3 regions of the Agrobacterium sp. 22-210-1 genome follow, and region 3 is predicted to be linked to each of the others. Evidence: predicted binding sites of a transcription regulator. Region 3 holds the regulator's gene; each other region holds the start of a gene.
The links. The regulator PhoB, encoded in region 3, activates phosphate uptake and scavenging genes when phosphate is short. The targets are predictions, from matches to a motif close to TGTCATNNANCTGTCAT.
Positions count from the first base shown of each region.

Region 1: ACQZ5F_RS07510 (DapH/DapD/GlmU-related protein) is a predicted target of PhoB. The motif match lies at 1,919-1,935, and genes of this name have one in related genera.
Region 2: ACQZ5F_RS05230 (UDP-2,3-diacylglucosamine diphosphatase) is a predicted target of PhoB. The motif match lies at 1,422-1,438, and genes of this name have one in related genera.

Region 1 is NZ_JBNWCI010000001.1:1,497,183-1,500,458, reverse strand. Features, by position in the region: gene ppx (exopolyphosphatase) at 1-1,209, shown strand, start outside; gene ACQZ5F_RS07510 (DapH/DapD/GlmU-related protein) at 1,225-1,881, opposite strand; gene ACQZ5F_RS07505 (hypothetical protein) at 2,055-2,402, opposite strand; gene ACQZ5F_RS07500 (YunG family protein) at 2,507-2,854, opposite strand; gene ACQZ5F_RS07495 (esterase-like activity of phytase family protein) at 3,013-3,276, opposite strand, start outside.
Region 2 is NZ_JBNWCI010000001.1:1,022,489-1,025,764, forward strand. Features, by position in the region: gene ACQZ5F_RS05225 (NADP-dependent malic enzyme) at 1-1,264, opposite strand, end outside; gene ACQZ5F_RS05230 (UDP-2,3-diacylglucosamine diphosphatase) at 1,493-2,332, shown strand; gene dgcA (N-acetyl-D-Glu racemase DgcA) at 2,871-3,276, opposite strand, start outside.
Region 3 is NZ_JBNWCI010000001.1:2,240,059-2,243,334, reverse strand. Features, by position in the region: gene pstB (phosphate ABC transporter ATP-binding protein PstB) at 1-768, shown strand, start outside; gene phoU (phosphate signaling complex protein PhoU) at 867-1,592, shown strand; gene phoB (phosphate regulon transcriptional regulator PhoB) at 1,623-2,306, shown strand; gene ACQZ5F_RS11250 (GcrA family cell cycle regulator) at 2,695-3,228, opposite strand.

The DNA.
Region 1 (3,276 bases), 740 kb from region 3:
CGCGAGGCAGAAGCCATTCTCGGCTGCGAAGTCGAAGTGCTGTCAGGTGAAAAGGAAGCGCTTTATTCCGCTTATGGGGTGATCAGCGGCTTCCATGATCCGGATGGCATTGCCGGCGACCTGGGCGGAGGTTCGCTCGAACTCATCGACATCAAGGGCAAAAGCTGCGGCGAGGGCATTACGCTGCCGCTCGGTGGCCTGAGGCTTTCCGAGCAATCGGATGGTTCGCTCGAAAAAGCAGCGACCATTGCCAGAAAACACGTCAAATCCTTTGCAAAGCTGCTGACGGCGGGTGAGGGGCGCACCTTTTATGCCGTGGGCGGCACCTGGCGAAACATCGCCAAGCTGCATATGGAAATCACCGGTTACCCGCTGCATATGATGCAGGGATATGAATTGCCGCTGGAGGAAATGCTGAATTTTCTGGAGGAGGTCATTCTCTCCAGGGACAGCAAGGATCCGGCCTGGCAGGCAGTTTCCAAGAACCGCCGTTCGCTTCTGCCCTTCGGCGCCATCGCCATGCGTGAGGTTCTGAAGGTGATGAAGCCGGCAAAGATCGCCTTCTCCGCGCAGGGCGTGCGTGAAGGTTATCTCTATTCGCTGCTGACGGAAACGGAGCGTGATCTGGACCCGCTGCTGGTCACGGCCGACGAACTTGCCATTCTGCGTGCCCGTTCGCCCGAACATGCGCGTGAACTGGCGGACTGGAGCGGCCGCACCTTTCCTGTCTTCGGCATCGACGAGACGGAAGAAGAAAGCCGTTACCGCCAGGCAGCCTGCCTTCTCGCCGATATCAGCTGGCGCGCCCATCCGGATTATCGCGGCCTGCAAGCACTCAACATCATCGCCCATTCCTCCTTCGTCGCCATCACCCATCCGGGCCGTGCCTATATTGCGCTCGCCAATTATTATCGCTTCGAGGGACTGAACGACAACGGCACCACCGAGCCGCTGGCGGCCATGGCGGGCGACCGGCTGCTGGAGCTCGGCAAGTTGCTCGGCGGCCTGCTACGCGTCGTTTACCTGTTCTCGGCCTCGATGCCGGGCGTTGTCGACCACCTGAAATTCCGCAAATCCACCAATCCCGATCTCGATCTGGAATTCGTGGTGCCGCACGATTATTGCGATTTTGCCGGCGAGCGTCTGGATGGGCGTTTGCAGCAGCTGGCGAAACTGACGGGCAAGCGGCTGGCGTTTGTGTTCGAGTAACGCAACGGGAGAGTTTTATTTTGCGATAGGCGTTGCCGGCGGGGTCCAACGCTCGCAGAAGGCTTCGATGTCGCTTGACTGAAAATCGGCAAGCCGCGCCATGATCGTCTCGAACGGCCAATCCCACCACGCGATGGCGGCAAGCTGCTCCGCGATGGGTTGCGAAAACCGCTTGCGAATGATTTTCGCGGGAACTCCGCCAACGATGGTGTAGGGCGGCACGTCCTTGGTAACGACCGCTCCGGCTGCCAACACGGCACCGTCTCCAACCTTTACACCCGGCAGCACAATAACGCCGTGCCCAATCCAGACGTCGTTGCCGATGACGGCGCGGTCCTGCTTTCGCCGGTCGAAAAACGCGTCGTCGCGAACGGCATCCGCCGAGTAATATTCCGGGCAGTAGCTGAAACGATGCATGGATGGCCGGTCCATCGGATGGTTGGGAGCGCCTATCCTGACCTCCGCGGCAATGGCGCAGAACTTTCCGATCGTCGCATCACCAACCATGCAACGGGGGCCGAGATACGAGTAGTCCCCCAGCTCGGCATTGTTCAGCGCCATATCCGCCAAAATTTCACAGCATTTGCCTATGCTTGAATCCCTGATGCTCGCTGTCGAATGGACAACGGTTTCGGCGATCTTTGGGCGATTGAATTGCGCGGTCGAATCCATGTCAGTCTCCGGATTTGCGCCTGCCTATCCGGAGATGATGAAGGACTTGTGACGGTAAATCTTAAGAGGACCCGGTTGCGCCGGTTGCTCCTATTAAAGATCAACCCTGTACGCCACTCGTGTCGCGCAACACCCTGCGTTCAGACAGAAAATCACGCAGAAGGCATTTGCCGTCAGTCGTGAGTTTCATCCGCCTTCGCTTGGCTCTTGTTCCAGTAATGGTCGGATATGTTCTGCGCATTCCGGATGATATGGGATGCGACTTCAGGGTCCCCGCCTTCGAATGTTTCCCCGTCGGCTCCGCATAGTCGCAGGAAGAGCTGCTGATGCGCGGTGGCGACAAAATATTCATAGGCGGGAGGCTCGATATCGGAGCCAATGGCCTGAAGTTCTTCGGCGGCCTTCGTGCTGGCCCGCTCAAGCGCCGCGTAAATTGCAGCCATCATCGCTTCTTCTGTTTGTTCAAATATATCCTGGGCTTGCTGTTCGGCGGGTGTCAGGATGGGGCAGCTGTCATTCACGGGGCATTTCTCCTCTTGGTGCGCCTCGTTTCGTTGCCCGATCATATGTCATGGATTGTGTCCGCATTGCGGGAAACGCCGGGATCAATGCATTTTAAAGTGGATTAACCGTGCCCCAACGCCTTCCTGATGCAGGCGCTGAGATAGGCATATTGCAGTGGTGTGATCTTTGCCATCGCTTCGGTGCGGGTGGCAGGCCTGTCTTGATAACCGACTGGAATATCAAACTGGGCGAAGGTGAAATCCCAGCGAATGTCATCGACGATATTGTAGAAATGATCGGCGCCGCTGACGGCGGTTTTGGCGATCTCACCGCCGAAAATATCCTGAACCACCAGGGCGGTAACGCTGCCCTGTCCGCGGGCGGGGTTTTCCCGCGACCACAGGCTGCTGGTCTCGCCCGACCAGCTTTTCCTCAGCGCATAATAAAGTCGTTCGGCATGATCCTGCATGAAGGGGTCTTTCCCGTTTCGGAGCCGGGCTCCGGGTCAGGCATGACTAGAAAAAAGCGGAGCGCCGCGCCTCCCCTGGAGGCTGCAAGGACGCTCCGCCCTGTTGAATATGCGCGGTCGCGCGGGTGGTGCCGGAACCAGTTCCGGCACCGTTTTGCTTACTTGGCGTCGAGCAGATCCTTGACTTCAAGGAGGACGAATTCGTTATCATCAGCCTTGTCCAGCGCGCGGCCGGCCGAGAAGGGCAGGTTGTTGTCGTTGCCGACGATGATGTGCGTGGCGTCAACGCGGTCGACATTCTCGATGGTGACGAAAGGCATGTCGTAATAACCGTTGCCGCCGCCCTGGCGCTTCTTGTTATCAGGATCGGAGATCTTCAGAAGATCGATATAGCCGATCTTGCGCGCGGCCTTGCCGACATT
Region 2 (3,276 bases), 1.2 Mb from region 3:
TCGGCCGGGAAGCGACGCCGCTTGCGGCAGCGGCGCGGGCAACGGCGGGCGCAATGCGCAGGATGAGGCGTGGATCGAAGGGCGAGGGGATGAGATAGGTCGGGCCGAAGACCGGGGTTTCACCGCTATAGGCTCTGGCCGCCACTTCGGAGACTTCCTCCCGCGCGAGTTCGGCGATGGCCTGCACGGCGGCCATCTTCATTTCCTCGTTGATGGTCGTCGCACCGCAATCCAGCGCGCCGCGGAAGATATAGGGGAAGCAGAGTACGTTGTTGACCTGGTTCGGGAAATCCGAACGGCCGGTGCAGATCATGGCGTCCGGGCGTGCGGCACGCGCGACTTCGGGCATGATTTCCGGATTGGGGTTGGCAAGCGCAAGGATAAGCGGATTTTCCGCCATGCGCTCCAGGAGTTCCGGTTTCAGCACGCCAGCGGCGGAAAGGCCGAGGAAGACATCGGCGCCGTCGATCGAGTCAGCCAGCACGCGCTTGTCGGTCTTCTGGGCGTAGACTTCCTTCCACTCGTCCATCAGCGTGTTACGGCCGTCATAAACCAGGCCTTCGATATCGTGGACCCAGATATTCTCTTTGTTGGCGCCCATGGCGACAAGCAGGTTGAGGCAGGCGAGAGCTGCCGCACCGGCGCCGGAAGCGACGATCTTGACGCTGGACAGAGACTTGCCGGCCAGTTCCAGCGCATTGGTGACAGCGGCGGCGACGATGATCGCGGTGCCATGCTGATCATCGTGGAAGACGGGGATATTCATCTTCTCGCGCAGCTGGCGTTCCACCTCGAAACATTCCGGCGCCTTGATATCCTCAAGGTTGATGCCGCCGAAGGTGGGCTCAAGCGCTGCGATGGTCGACACCATGTCATTGATGCCGGGCGCGTCGATCTCGATGTCGAAGACGTCGATGCCGGCGAATTTCTTGAAGAGGACGGCCTTGCCTTCCATGACAGGCTTGGAAGCGAGCGGGCCGATATTACCAAGCCCCAGCACCGCCGTGCCGTTGGAGATGACGGCGACGAGGTTGGCGCGGGCGGTATAATCCGCCGCCATTTCCGGATTTTCATGGATGGCGAGGCAGGGGGCGGCCACACCTGGCGAATAGGCCAGCGCCAGATCGCGCTGGTTGCCGAGCGGCTTGGTGGCCTGGATTTCCAGTTTGCCGGGGCGCGGGTAGCGGTGGAAAAAGAGCGCCTGTTCCTCGATGTCGGCCTTTGCCGTGTTGGCGGGCGTGTTGTTCTTATCGTGAGAGGTCATTCTTCCACCGTCATGTCTGGTTTCATTCCGGCCCCCTGAATACAACAAACTTCCCCATGGTACAGCCGTTATTTGACGCACATTCATGCAAATACGGGCATGGCTTATTCGCGTTTTCGTGAAGCCATCCGTCATATTCCATACAAAAACCGGCCTCTGTCATGTTGCTGAAACACGAGTCTGGTTCTGAGAGGTAAGAAAGCCGCAGGGACGCAACCGAACAGGGGGATGAAATCCGTGGCCGGTCAAATCGAAACCAGACAGTTCAGAACGCTTTTCATTTCGGATGTTCATCTTGGCTCCAAGGCGGCCAAGACGGATTTCCTGCTCGACTTCCTAAAGTATCACGAAGCCGAGACGATCATCATGGTCGGCGACATCGTCGACGGCTGGCGCCTGCGCCGCAGCTGGTACTGGCCGCAGGGCTGTAATGACGTGGTGCAGAAGCTGCTGCGCAAGGCCCGCAAGGGCACGCGCATCATCTATATTCCCGGCAACCACGATGAATTCCTGCGGGAGTTCCCCGGCATGCATTTCGGCGGCATCGAAGTGGCCGAGCGCATGATCCACGAGGCGGCCGACGGCAAGAAATATCTGGTCATCCATGGCGACGAGTTCGACGTGGTGGTGCGCAACGCCCGCCTGCTCGCCTATCTCGGCGACTGGGCTTATGACGCGGCGATCGCCATCAACATCGCCATTGCCGCCGTGCGCCGTCGCATCGGCCTGCCTTACTGGTCGTTTTCGGCCTGGGCCAAGCTGCAGGTCAAACACGCCGTCAACTTCATCGGCGAATTCCAGCGCGTGGTGGCTGACGAGGCACGGCGCAACAATGTCGATGGCGTGATCTGTGGGCACATCCACCACGCTGTCATGGAAGACATGGACGGCATCCGCTACATCAACACCGGCGACTGGGTGGAAAGCTGCACGGCGATTGCTGAAAATGCCGATGGCAGCTTCGAGCTGATCACCTGGATGCAGACCAGCGACGCCACCGCCGGACAGGCATCGGATGAGATGGAGCCGGTGGATATTCCGGGGCTGATCGGCAAGCACGCGGCCTGAGTTGGGGCCTGTGGGCTAAAGGGGTACCTGGCCTTCGGTGTTTCCTTGAGATCAATGCGCGCTCGTGTGGGATGAGCGGTCGCCGCTGGTTTCTTCTCCCCGCCGGGGAGAAGATCGCGGCAGCGGATGAGGGGGGCGAGCTCTCCGAAATCCGGCAACGGCGCCCCCTCATCCGACCCTTCGGGCCACCTTCTCCCCGGCGCGGAGAAGAAACGAGTGGCGAGGTTGGCGCGTTATCCTGTTTCCTTGCCGTCAATATTCCGGATCTACCCGCCTGCAATTCCGGCCGGGCCGGGCAAACCAGCGACCCTTCACAAACGAGCCCTTGCCCGCTGATGTGGAGCGAACTGGTGCGTCTCGCTTCTTCTCCCCGCCGGGGAGAAGTCCGCGGCAGCGGGATGAGGGGGTAACGGTCGAGATATTCGGAGAGCTGGCCCCCTCATCCGACCCTTCGGGCCACCTTCTCCCCGGCGGGGAGAAGAAACAAGCGGCGAGGTTCGCGTTCCATCTTGTTTCTTTCATCGTCAGTATTCTGGCGTTACCCCCACAGTTCCGGCTGCGCCGGATAGACCAGCGAGCCCTCATAAACCAGCCCCGGATCACGATCCTCAGCCAGCAGCAGTGGCCCATCGAGATCGGCAAAGGCGGTGCCCTGCGCGGCCAGCACGGCCGGGGCCATGCCGAGCGAGGTGCCGAGCATACAGCCGACCATGATGGTGAAACCGAGCCTTTCGGCCTCCGCCTTCATGACAAGCGCTTCCGTCAGGCCGCCGGTCTTGTCGAGCTTGATGTTGATTGCATCGTAGCGGTCGCGCAGGCCGGCGAGGTCCTTGGTCGAATGCACGCTTTCGTCGGCGCAGATCAGCACCGGATGATTGATGCGCGCCAGAATGGCGTCCTTGCCGGCCGGCAGCGGCTGCTCGATCAGCGATATCTTCAGTTCT
Region 3 (3,276 bases):
ATGAATGAAGTTTCGTACAAGATGATCGGCAAGGACGTTTCGGTTTTTTACGGCGAAAAGCGTGCGCTTTACGACGTGAACCTCAATGTCCGCGAAAACACGGTCACTGCGCTCATCGGTCCGTCCGGTTGCGGTAAATCCACATTCCTGCGTACCTTGAATCGCATGAACGATACGATCGATGGCTGCCGGGTCACCGGCAAGATCACCCTCGACAGCGACGATATCTACGATCAGGCGATCGACGTCGTGGAATTGCGCGCCCGCGTCGGCATGGTGTTCCAGAAGCCGAACCCCTTCCCGAAGACGATTTACGAGAACATCTCCTACGGTCCGCGCATCCACGGCCTTGCCCGTAACAAGGCGGATATGGACCAGATCGTTGAACAGAGCCTGCAGAAGGCCGGCCTGTGGAACGAGGTGAAAGACCGTCTGCAGGAATCCGGTACCGGCCTTTCCGGTGGTCAGCAGCAGCGTCTGTGTATTGCGCGCGCGGTTGCCGTCAGCCCGGAAGTGATCCTGATGGATGAACCCTGCTCGGCGCTCGATCCGATCGCAACCGCCAAGGTCGAGGAACTGATCCACGAACTGCGCGCCAACTTTACGATCGTCATCGTCACGCACTCCATGCAGCAGGCAGCGCGTGTTTCCCAGCGTACGGCCATGTTCCATCTTGGTCATCTTGTCGAAGAAAACGAAACGGACAAGATGTTCACCAATCCGGACGACCAGCGTACGCAGGATTACATCATGGGCCGCTTCGGCTGATTTCCGGCCGGCGCTTTATCGAAACCGAACAAGACTGGTGCCTTTGCCGTGCCCCGTTGGCGTGCACGTGCATGAAGGCCAAGCCGGAGGATTAGACCATGACACAGACAACGACCCATTCGCATATTCTGTCCGCTTATGACGAGGAATTGAAGTTCCTGACGCGCCGCATCGCCGAAATGGGCGGTCTGGCCGAGCAGATGTGCGCCGACGCCGTGCGCGCACTGGTCAATTCCGACGCTGCGCTTGCGCAGAAGGTCATTTCCGACGACGCGATCCTCGACCATTCCGAGCGCGAGATCGGCGACAAGGCCATCGTCACCATCGCCAGACGGCAGCCTGTCGCGGCCGATCTTCGCGAAATCATCGGCACGCTGCGTATTGCCGGCGATCTCGAGCGCGTTGGCGATCTCGGCAAGAACACCGCCAAGCGCGTTATCGCGGTTGCCGGCACCGGCGTGCCGCGCAAGCTCGCCCGCGGTCTCGAACATCTGTCGGAACTGGCGCTGGTGCAGCTCAAGGAAGTACTCGACGTCTATTCCACGCGTTCTGCCGAGAAAGCCAACGCCATTCGTGAACGGGACGAAGAAATCGACGCCATGTACACGTCGCTCTTCCGTGAGCTTCTGACCTACATGATGGAAGATCCGCGCAACATCACCACCTGCACACATCTTCTGTTCTGCGCCAAGAACATCGAGCGTATCGGCGATCATGCGACGAATATCGCTGAAACAATCTATTACATGGCCACCGGCAGCCAGCCGGAGGGTGAGCGTCCGAAGGACGATAGTTCCAACACACTCGGTTCGGTGACCGAATAACAGACAGGCAGAAGCTTGCGGAGTTAGTATATGGTGCCCAAGATTGCAGTTGTGGAAGACGAGGAAGCGTTGAGCGTCCTGCTTCGTTACAATCTCGAGGCTGAGGGATACGACGTCGACACGATACCCCGTGGCGACGAGGCGGAAATCAGGCTGCAGGAACGTATTCCGGATCTTCTTATCCTGGACTGGATGTTGCCCGGTGTTTCCGGCATCGAACTGTGCCGGCGCTTGAGAATGCGGCCCGAAACCGAACGCCTGCCCATCATCATGCTGACAGCGCGCGGTGAAGAAAGCGAGCGGGTGCGCGGTCTTGCCACCGGCGCCGACGATTATGTCGTCAAGCCATTCTCGACGCCGGAACTCATGGCCCGCGTCAAGGCGATGCTACGCCGGGCCCGCCCGGAGGTTCTTTCATCGGTGCTGAAATGCGGCGATATCGAACTCGATCGCGAAACCCACCGCGTTCACCGCAAGAGCCGCGAAGTGCGCCTCGGACCGACGGAATTTCGCCTGCTGGAATTCCTGATGACATCTCCGGGTCGGGTGTTCTCCCGCTCGCAGTTGCTGGACGGCGTCTGGGGTCACGATATCTACGTGGATGAGCGCACCGTTGACGTTCACGTAGGGCGCCTGCGCAAGGCGCTCAATTTTTCGCACATGCAGGATGTCATCCGCACCGTTCGCGGTGCTGGATATTCGATGGAAGCCTGAGCTAAGCCGAACAGCAGCTTCAATCAGCACAACATCTGACCAAAATCAAAAGGCCCGACACCATTCCGGTTTCGGGCCTTTCGGTTTTGAACCTTTCCCAAACACGGCACCTTGACCTTTTGAATGGACAATCGGCGGCCTGTTCGCATGCGGATTGTGGGCTAGAGTATTTCCAGTAAAGCGGTTCTACGTCCGGAAAATACGTAAAAACAAAGAGATAGGGCACGTCCAAAGATGCCGTTTAAACCGGACGTGCCTGGCCCGGGCGGCGTGGAGGAAAGGCCGAACATTCCACCGGCGATTGTTTTCCGGAACCGGCCTGAATTTGTCATAAAAAAACGGGCCCGAAGGCCCGTAGTTTTTGAGTGCTGAATGCGTGCCGCAACACTCAAGCCTTGCGGCGCTCACTGACCGGCTGGTAGGCGAGTTTCGCATGGAACTTGCAATAGGGTGAGGATTCCAGCGCTTCGCAACCGCAGAAGTGGAAATCGTCTTTCAAGGGATCACCGACCGGCCACTTGCAGGTGCGCTCGGTCAGTTCCGTCAGCGTCAAGCGACGGGAAATCGGCGTCACTACATTTCTGGAAGGAACGTAATCGAGAACCTGCGCGGTTTCGATATCGATCTCTTCATGAAGAGCCGTTGCTGCGTTCGAACGGCTCATGGTGCGGGCCGGCGCCGCGCTGACGCGTGCCGTGAAATTTGTCGCGCGCGGGGCAGGGGCCGCGGTGCGCTTGGGCGCGGAGCGTGCCGAAGTGACCGGTCCGCCGGCCTTGACGCGTCCCGGTAGATTGAGACGATGGACCTTGCCGATCACGGCATTACGGCTTACACCGCCCAGCTGCGCTGCTATCTGGCTGGCGCTCAGTCCTTCGGCCCACAATTTCTTGAGTTTCTCGACCCGCTCGTCTGTCCAGTTCATGCCGCTTCTCCGCTTGTCGCGTATCTTTCGGCAGAATCCCTCTCCGTC